DNA from 2 places in the Angustibacter sp. Root456 genome. Region 2 is predicted to be linked to the other one. Evidence: predicted binding sites of a transcription regulator. Region 2 holds the regulator's gene; the other holds the start of a gene.
The links. The regulator HrcA, encoded in region 2, represses chaperone genes, less so after heat shock. The targets are predictions, from matches to a motif close to GNTNGCACTCGGNNNNNCCGAGTGCNANC.
Positions count from the first base shown of each region.

Region 1: the regulator HrcA is predicted to act here: its motif matches at 1,461-1,489, upstream of ASD06_RS00710 (acetolactate synthase large subunit).

Region 1 covers NZ_LMER01000001.1:136,193-140,972, reverse strand. The annotation lists gene ilvD (dihydroxy-acid dehydratase) at 1-1,139, shown strand, start outside; gene ASD06_RS00710 (acetolactate synthase large subunit) at 1,580-3,319, shown strand; gene ilvN (acetolactate synthase small subunit) at 3,321-3,833, shown strand; gene ilvC (ketol-acid reductoisomerase) at 3,918-4,780, shown strand, end outside.
Region 2 covers NZ_LMER01000003.1:81,479-86,258, reverse strand. The annotation lists gene ASD06_RS04270 (16S rRNA (uracil(1498)-N(3))-methyltransferase) at 1-574, opposite strand, end outside; gene dnaJ (molecular chaperone DnaJ) at 579-1,700, opposite strand; gene hrcA (heat-inducible transcriptional repressor HrcA) at 1,781-2,800, opposite strand; gene ASD06_RS04255 (Pr6Pr family membrane protein) at 2,850-3,494, opposite strand; gene ASD06_RS04250 (DUF3097 domain-containing protein) at 3,525-4,400, shown strand; gene ASD06_RS04245 (DUF4870 domain-containing protein) at 4,463-4,780, shown strand, end outside.

The sequences.
Region 1 (4,780 bases), on a different contig from region 2:
GCGAGGACGTCGATGCGATCGAGCGCGCGATCTGCCCCGGTGAGGGCGCGTGCGGCGGCATGTACACCGCGAACACCATGGCCAGTGCGGCCGAGGCGCTCGGGATGTCGCTGCCCGGCAGCGCGGCGCCGCCAGCCACCGACCGCCGCCGTGACGGCTACGCCCGGCGCTCGGGAGCAGCGGTGGTCGAGCTGCTCCGGCAGGGCATCACGGCTCGCCAGATCCTCACGCGCGAGGCGTTCGAGAACGCCATCGCCGTCGTCATGGCGTTCGGCGGCTCCACCAACGCCGTGCTGCACCTGCTGGCCATCGCCCACGAGGCCGACGTCGAGCTCTCGCTCGAGGACTTCCGCCGGATCGGCGCGAAGGTGCCGCACCTGGCCGACGTCAAGCCGTTCGGCAGCTTCGTCATGAAGGACGTCGACCACGTCGGTGGCGTCCCGGTGGTCATGAAGGCGCTGCTCGACGCCGGCCTGCTGCACGGCGACGTCCTCACCGTCACCGGCCGCACGATGGCCGAGAACCTCGCTGACATCGCCCCGCCGGACGTCGACGGCAAGGTGCTGCGCGCCATGAACGCGCCGATCCACCGCACCGGCGGGATCACCATCTTGCACGGCTCGCTCGCCCCCGAGGGCGCGGTGGTCAAGAGCGCCGGCTTCGACGAGGACGTCTTCGAGGGCACGGCCCGGGTGTTCGACGGCGAGCGCGCGGCCATGGACGCCGTCGAGGACGGCACGCTCGGCCCCGGTGACGTCTGCGTCATCCGCTACGAGGGCCCCAAGGGCGGCCCGGGGATGCGCGAGATGCTCGCCGTCACGGGCGCCATCAAGGGCGCCGGGCTCGGCAAGGACGTGCTGCTGCTCACCGACGGCCGGTTCAGCGGCGGCACGACCGGTCTGTGCGTCGGCCACGTCGCGCCCGAGGCGGTCGACGGCGGCCCCATCGCCTTCGTCCAGGACGGCGACCCCATCCGCCTCGACGTCGCCGCGGGACGGCTCGACCTGCTGGTCGACGACGGCGAGCTCGAGCAGCGCCGGCAGGGCTGGACGGCGCCGCCACCCAAGCACGAGCGGGGAGTGCTCGCCAAGTACTACCGCCTGGTCGGCTCGGCGGCCCAAGGCGCCGTCTGCGACTGAGCCCTTCCGCCAGCCAGACCACTCTGCGCCACCCAGGCCGCTCTCGGGAGCGGCCTGGATGGCGGAGACGTCCGCAGTACGGAATCTGTGTATCGAATACCGAGACAAGAGGTTGGCTCAGTTGACGCGACAGCACCCGGCGGAGAAGGTGAGACCGTGCGTTCGTCGCTCGTACTCGAACAGCGCGCTGTCTAGCCGGTCCACCGGCTCCGGACCGCGCGCAACCCCTCGCTGTGCCCACCACGGGCCGAGGGGTTTTTTCGTTGTCGGGCCAGGATCTTCCGCACGGCACCACCACCAGCACCACCACCAGCACCACCACCAGGAACTCGAGCAGAACGGGTGAGGACGTGAGCGCAGCAGGCGAGGCCGGCAGCGGCACCGAGCGTCCCGCGAGCCCGGCGGACGTCGCCGGAACGCTCTCGCGGGGACGCACGACGATGACGGGGGCGCAGAGCCTCGTCCGCTCCCTCGAGCACGCGGGCGTAGAGCTCGTCTTCGGCATTCCGGGAGGCGCGATCCTGCCGGCGTACGACCCGCTGCTCGACTCCGAGACCGTGCGGCACGTGCTCGTGCGTCACGAGCAGGGCGCCGGGCACGCCGCGCAGGGCTACGCCGCCGCGACCGGACGCGTGGGCGTCTGCATGGCGACGTCGGGCCCGGGCGCCACGAACCTCGTGACGCCGATCGCCGACGCCTACATGGACTCGGTGCCGATGGTCGCGATCACCGGCCAGGTGTCGTCGTCCGCGATCGGCACGGACGCGTTCCAGGAGGCCGACATTCGCGGCATCACCATGCCGATCACGAAGCACAACTACCTCGTCACCGACCCTGCGGAGATCCCGCAGGCCATCGCCGAGGCCTTCCACATCGCCGGCACCGGCCGACCGGGCCCGGTGCTGGTCGACATCAGCAAGGACGCCCTGCAGGCCACGACGCAGTTCCACTGGCCCGAGCGCGTCGAGCTGGCGGGCTACCGCCCGGTGACGCGCCCGCACGGCAAGCAGGTGCGCGAGGCGGCGCGCCTGATCACCGAAGCCCGCCGTCCGGTGCTGTACGTCGGCGGCGGTGTGATCCGAGCGCGCGCGAGCGCCGAGCTGCGGCGGCTCGTCGACGACACAAACATCCCGGTGGTCACGACGCTCATGGCCCGCGGGGCGCTGCCCGACAGCCACCCGGCGAACCTCGGCATGCCGGGCATGCACGGCACCGTCGCGGCCGTCACCGCGCTGCAGCGCTCCGACCTGATCATCAGCCTGGGCGCGCGGTTCGACGACCGCGTCACCGGCCAGCTGTCGACGTTCGCGCCGCACGCCAAGGTGATCCACGCCGACATCGACCCGGCCGAGATCAGCAAGAACCGCGTGGCCGACGTCCCCATCGTCGGCGACGCGCGCGAGGTGATCCGCGAGCTGGTGGCGGCGCTGTCGAGCGAGCGGCAGGCCGGCCGCGTCGGTGACTACGAGGGCTGGTGGCGCGAGGTCGACGGCTGGCGCGAGACCTACCCTCTCGGCTACACCGAACCGGACGACGGCACGCTGGCCCCGCAGTACGTCATCCAGCGCCTCGGCGAGCTGAGTGGCCCCGACACGATCTTCACCTCGGGTGTGGGCCAGCACCAGATGTGGGCGGCGCAGTTCATCTCCTACGAGCAGCCCGGCACGTGGCTCAACTCCGGCGGCCTCGGCACGATGGGGTACGCCGTCCCGGCCGCCATGGGCGCCAAGGCCGGGCAGCCCGACCGCACCGTGTGGGCCATCGACGGTGACGGCTGCTTCCAGATGACCAACCAGGAGCTGGCCACCTGCACGATCAACAACATCCCCATCAAGGTGGCGGTGATCAACAACTCCAGCCTCGGCATGGTCCGGCAGTGGCAGACGCTGTTCTACGGCGAGCGCTACAGCAACACCGACCTGCACACCGGTGCGGCGCGGCGGATCCCGGACTTCGTCAAGCTGGCCGACGCGTACGGCTGCGCGGGCCTGCGCTGCGACCGGCCCGAGGACGTCGACGCCACGATCGAGCAGGCGATGGCGATCAACGACCGACCGGTGGTGGTCGACTTCGTCGTCCACCGCGACGCGATGGTGTGGCCCATGGTGCCCGCCGGCGTCAGCAACGACAAGATCCAGGTGGCGCGGGGCATGAGCCCGACGTGGGACAGGGAGGAGTGAGATGTCGAAGCACACGCTCTCGGTGCTGGTGGAGGACCGCCCAGGCGTCCTGGCCCGCATCGCAGGTCTGTTCTCGCGCCGGGGCTTCAACATCGAGTCCCTGGCGGTGGGCCCCACCGAGCACGACGACATCTCGCGCATGACCGTCGTCGTCGACGTCGAGGACCTGCCACTCGAGCAGGTCACCAAGCAGCTCAACAAGCTGGTCGAGGTGATCAAGGTCGTCGAGCTCGAACCGGCTGCGTCGGTGCAGCGCGAGCTGCTGCTCGTCAAGGTGCGGGCCGACTTGCAGACCCGCTCGCACGTGCTCGAGACCGTGCAGCTGTTCCGCGCCAAGGTGGTCGACGTGTCGACCGACGCCGTGACCATCGAGGCCACCGGCAACGCCGAGAAGCTCGCGGCGCTGCTGCGGGTGCTCGAGCCGTTCGGCGTCCGCGAGCTCGTGCAGTCGGGCCTGGTCGCCGTCGGCCGGGGTCCGCGAAGCATGAGCGACCGCGCCCTACGCACCGCCTAGCACCGCCTCGCACCGCCTCGCACCGACTAGCACTGGCTTGTCCCCAGAACCCTTGTAACGCAACGAACCGAAGGAGCGCCCACCGTGGCCGAGATGTACTACGACGACGACGCCGACCTGGCTGCCATCGCGGACCGCAAGGTCGCGGTGATCGGCTACGGAAGCCAGGGCCACGCCCACGCGCTCAACCTGCGCGACAGCGGGGTCGACGTGCGCGTCGGCCTGCCCGAGGGCAGTCGCAGCCGGGCCAAGGCCGAGGCCGAGGGTCTGCGGGTCGTCGACCCGGCGACGGCGGCGTCCGAGGCCCAGGTGATCGTGATCCTCACGCCCGACCACGTGCAGCGGCACGTCTACACCGAGGCGATCGAGCCGCACCTGTCCGAGGGCAAGGCCCTGCTGTTCGGTCACGGGTTCAACATCCGCTTCGGCTACATCACCCCGCCGGACGGCGTGGACGTCGTCATGGTGGCCCCCAAGGGCCCGGGTCACCTGGTGCGCCGCGAGTACAGCGACGGGCGGGGCGTCCCGGTGCTCGTGGCCGTCGAGAAGGACGCCAGCGGCTCGGCGTGGCCGCTGACGCTCGCGTACGCCAAGGCGATCGGCGGCCTTCGGGCCGGGGGCATCAAGACCACCTTCACCGAGGAGACCGAGACCGACCTGTTCGGCGAGCAGGCCGTGCTGTGCGGCGGGGTGTCCCGTCTGGTGCAGTCGGGCTTCGAGGTGCTCACCGAGGCCGGGTACCAGCCGGAGGTCGCGTACTTCGAGTGCCTGCACGAGCTGAAGCTCATCGTCGACCTGATGTACGAGGGCGGGATCGCCAAGCAGCGCTGGAGCGTCTCCGACACCGCCGAGTACGGCGACTACGTGTCGGGCCCGCGCGTGATCGACGACTCGGTGAAGGCGCGCATGCAGGACGTCCTCGCCGACATCAAGGACGGCACGTTCGC
Region 2 (4,780 bases):
CGGCGGCCGGCAGCTCGACGCCCGCGAGCGGCGTCTGCGCGTCCTCGTGCAGCACGACCGCGAGCGCCGCCTGCTGCACGCGCCGCACGAGGTCGTCCGCGTGGGCGAGCGCGCCGACCTGCGGCACGCGGGCGCGGCGTGCCTGCTTGGCCGCGGCGCGCACCGTGCCTTGCCACCTGCGGCGCGCCTTCTCACCGCGCTCGCCGCGCCAGATCACGACGCTGCGCTGGGCCTGCCACGGCACCACCTCGTCGACGCCGAGCTCGGTGGCCCCCTCGACCGCGAGGTCGTCGCGATCGCCCTTGGCCAGCGCCTGCACGAGCACGAAGCGAGGCTCGGGCTCGGGCTCGACATCGCGCTCGTCGACCCGCAGCACCAGCCGCGCGGGCTCGGCCGCCGTCACGGTGCAGCGCGCGACGGCGCCGCCGCCGTCGGCGAGGTCGACCCGCTCCCCCACACCGATCCGGCGCACCGTGGCCGCATGGCGGCCCTCCGCGCCGTCGAGCACGTACGTCGCACCCGCACCGATGCCGTCGAGCGCGCCCTCGTCGACGAGGAACAGCGGCGCCGTCACGCCGTCACTTCCCGCTGAGGGCGTCCCGCAACCGGCCGAACAAGCCGCTGCCGTGCGTGGCCAGCCGCCCCTCGGGCCGCTCCTCGCCGCGCAGCACCGCCAGCTGCTGCAGGAGCGCCCGCTGCTCGTCGTCGAGGTTCCTGGGCGTGTTGACCTCGACGTGGACGACGAGGTCGCCGCGGCCACCTCCGCGCAGGTGCGTGACGCCGAAGCCGCGCAGGGTCGTCACCTGCCCCGACTGGGTGCCGGGCTCGATGTCGAGCGTCTGCTCGCCGTCGAGGGTCTCCAGGGTGATGCTCGTGCCGAGGGCCGCCGCCGTCATGGGCAGCGCCACGGTGGCGTGCAGGTCGTCGCCGCGCCGCACGAAGGTCGCGTGGTTCGCCACCGCGATCTCGACGTACAGGTCACCGGCCGGGCCGTTGCCCGCGCCGACCTCGCCCTCGCCCGCGAGCTGGATGCGCGTGCCGGTGTCGACACCCGCGGGGATGCGGATCGTGAGGCTGCGCCGCGAGCGCACCCGGCCCTCGCCGGAGCACTGGATGCAGGGGTTGGAGATCACGGTGCCGAAGCCCTGGCAGGTGGTGCAGGGGCGCGAGGTCATCACGTTGCCCATGAAGGAGCGCTGCACGTGCTGCACCTGGCCGCGACCCCCGCAGACGTCGCAGGTGCGGGTGCCGGTGCCGGGCTGCGCGCCGTCGCCGTGACACGTCGGGCAGCCGACGGCGGTGTCGACCGAGATCTCCTTCTCGGTGCCGAACACGGCGTCCCGCAGGTCGACCTGCACGCGAATCAGCGCGTCCTGCCCGCGGCGCTGGCGCGAACGCGGGCCGCGCTCGCCCGTCGCGCCGCCGCCGAAGAAGGCGTCCATGATGTCGGTGAACGAGAAACCCTGGCCGAAGCCGGCCGCCCCGGCGCCGAAGGGGTCACCGCCGCGGTCGTACGCCGCCCGCTTGGCCGGGTCGCTCAGCACGTCGTAGGCGGCGCTGACGTTCTTGAACTCCTCCTCGGCCTCGGGCCCGGAGTTGACGTCGGGGTGCAGCTGGCGGGCCAGGCGGCGGTAGGCCTTCTTGATCTCCTCAGGCGTAGCGTCACGGGCCACGCCCAAGGTCTCGTAGTGGTCGCTCAAGGGTCCTTCTCTTCACGCGGTCGGTGGGTGTCGCGCCGGGCGCGACGGCGGGCGGTGGTGCGGGGTGCGCGGGGTGCGGCCTACCCGTCGAGCACCCGGGAGACGTAGCGCGCGACCGCGCGCACGGTGGCCATGGTCGTGGGGTAGTCCATGCGCGTCGGGCCGAGCACGCCCAGCCCGGCGACGACGTCGCGCCCGGTGCCGTAGCCGCTGGTGACGACGGAGGTGGTGCGCAGCGCCTCGTGGTCGATCTCGTGGCCGATGCGCACGGCAACCGCGCTGGGGTCGCCCGACAGCTCGCCGAACAGCCGCAGCAGCACGACGTGCTCCTCGAGGGCGTCGAGCACCGGGCCGATGCTGCCCGGGAAGTCCTGACCGAAGCGGGTGAGGTTGGCCGCGCCCGACATCACCACGCGCTCCTCGCGCTCCTCGACCAGCGCGTCCTGCAGCACGCCCACCACCGAGCGGGCGAGCTCGCGGTCGTCGGGCGACAGCTTGTCAGGGAGCGAGCGCAACCGGGTCGCAGCCTCGGTGAGCAGCCGGCCGGCCGACTCGGCGTTGATCCGGGCGCGGATCTCGCCGAGCACGGCGTCGTCGATGACGGTCGGCGTCTCGACGACCCGCTGCTCGACCCGGCCGGTGCCCGCGATGAGCACCACCAGCAGGCGCTGGGCGCCCAGCGGCACCAGCTCGATGTGGCGCACGGTCGAGCGCGTGAGCGAGGGGTACTGCACCACCGCGACCTGCTGCGTGAGCGAGGCCAGCAGCCGGACGGTGCGGTCGACGACGTCGTCGAGGTCGACGGCCCCCGACAGGAACCCGGCGATCGCGTGCCGCTCGGGCGCCGACATCGGCTTGACCTCGGTGAGCTTGTCGACGAAGAGGCGGTACCCGGCGTCGGTGGGAACGCGCCCGGCGCTGGTGTGCGGCTGGGCGATGAGGCCGTCGTCCTCCAGCGCCGCCATGTCGTTGCGGATCGTGGCGCTCGAGACGCCGAGCTGGTGGCGCTCCACGAGCGCCTTGGAGCCGACGGGCTCACGGGTCTGCACGTAGTCCTCGACGATGGCCCGCAGGACGGCGAGCCGACGCTCGTCGCTCATCCGGCACCTCCTCCGCCGCGCTGGCACTCCCTGCTTCTGAGTGCCAAGTCTACGGCGCCGACGCCGCGGACGCCGCATCCGCCCGACGCGGCAGCACTCGCTCCAGGCCCCACGCCCCCAGGGCGAGCGCGATGAACAGGACGGCCACGCCGACGCAGTTGAGCAGCACCTGGCCGTAGCCCAGCTCATCGACGTCGACGAACGGGTACGGGTACTCGTGCACCACGGCGCCGCGAGCCAGGGTGTAGGCGAGCCAGAGCAGAGGGAAGCCGAGCGAGGCCGCGACGGCGCGCCCGTCGATGCGCAGCCGGGGCCCGAACGCCAGCCAGCCCACCAGCGTGGCCGCCGGCACCACGTAGTGGAACACCGAGTCGGTCAGCGTCGAAGCCCACCCGTCGTGCTCCACGAGCGGGCGCAGCACCACCAGGTAGACCGCGCCGGTGACGGTGATGCACACGAGCGCGTCGAGGCGCAGCACGCGCCACCACCGCCCATCGCGCACCGGGTCGAGGGCCAGGGTCGCCGCCGCGACGATGACCAGCACGTTGCTCTGCACGGTGAAGAAGCTCACCAGCCGCACCAGACGCACGCCGAGAGTGTCGTCGCTCGCCGTCGCCGTGAGCACCAGCTGGAGCAGGAGGTTCGCTGTGGCGACGAGCGCCAGAGCGCCGTGCCACGCCCGAGACAGCGTCATGGCGGCACTGTAGGGCGGCAGGCTCGTAGCATCGCCGCCGTGGATCGATACGGCGACGACGTGCTCGCGGGCGACTGGAAGGTGCCGGCGCGCGGGCGCAGCACCGAGGTCGCCGCGCAGCTCGGTCTGGTGGTCGAGGACGTCGAGACCGGCTGGTGCGGGGCCGTCGTGCGCACCGAGAAGGCGGGCGGTGTGCACGTCGTGCACCTGGAGGACCGGCGCGGGCGCGTGCGCGGCTTTCCCCTGGGCCCGGGCTTCCTCGTCGACGGGCGGCCGGTGGTGCTGACCCGGCCGGTGGCGGCTGCTGCCGCTGCGCAGCGGCCCACCAGGACCGCGAGCGGCTCCACCGCCGTGCAGAACGCGCGGGCGCGGCTCGCTCGAGGCTCGCGCATCTGGGTCGAGGGACGCCACGACGCCGAGCTCGTCGAGAAGGTCTGGGGCGACGACCTGCGCGTCGAGGGCGTCGTCGTCGAGATGCTCGACGGCGTCGACGACCTCGCGGCGGCGGTGCGCGACTTCGCCCCCGAGCGGGGCCGCCGGCTCGGCGTCCTGGTCGACCACCTCGTGCCCGGCTCGAAGGAGTCGCGGCTGGTGGCCGAGGCCGTGGCGCAGCGCCGGTTCGCACCGCACCTGCTCGTCGTCGGCCACCCGTTCGTCGACGTCTGGCAGTCGGTGCGGCCGGAGCGGCTGGGGCTCGACGTGTGGCCGTCGATCCCCCGCGACGTCGAGTGGAAGCGCGGCGTGCTGGCCCACCTCGGCTGGCCGCACGCCACCCAGGTGGACGTCGCCCAGGGGTGGAAGCGCATCCTCGCGACCGTGCGGTCGTACGCCGACCTCGAGCCGGCGCTGCTCGGCCGGGTCGAGGAGCTGATCGACTTCGTGACGGCAGATCCCGAAGACGGCTGACCGCAGGTGCTTGCTCCCCTACGCTGTCGGGCGCACAGGGGAGACCACCACCGGGAGGAACAGTGACCCAGCAGCCTGACCCGAACGCCTCGCGTGAGGGTGAGCCGGACGCAGGCGCGACGCCGCCGCCGGCGCCGCCGACCTACGGCCAGCCGCCGACGCCGCCACCGCCCGCCCCCGGCGCGCCGGGCGGCTACCCGGGCCAGCCGGCGTACGGCCAGCCCACCGCCGCCGCCCCCATGAGCGACAGCGACGAGCGCATGTGGGCGATGCTCGCCCACCTCGGCGGCATCGTCCTAGGCTTCCTCGCCCCGCTGGTGGTCTGGCTGGTCTTCCGGGAGCGCTCGGCCTACGTCGACGACCAGGGCAAGGAGGCGCTG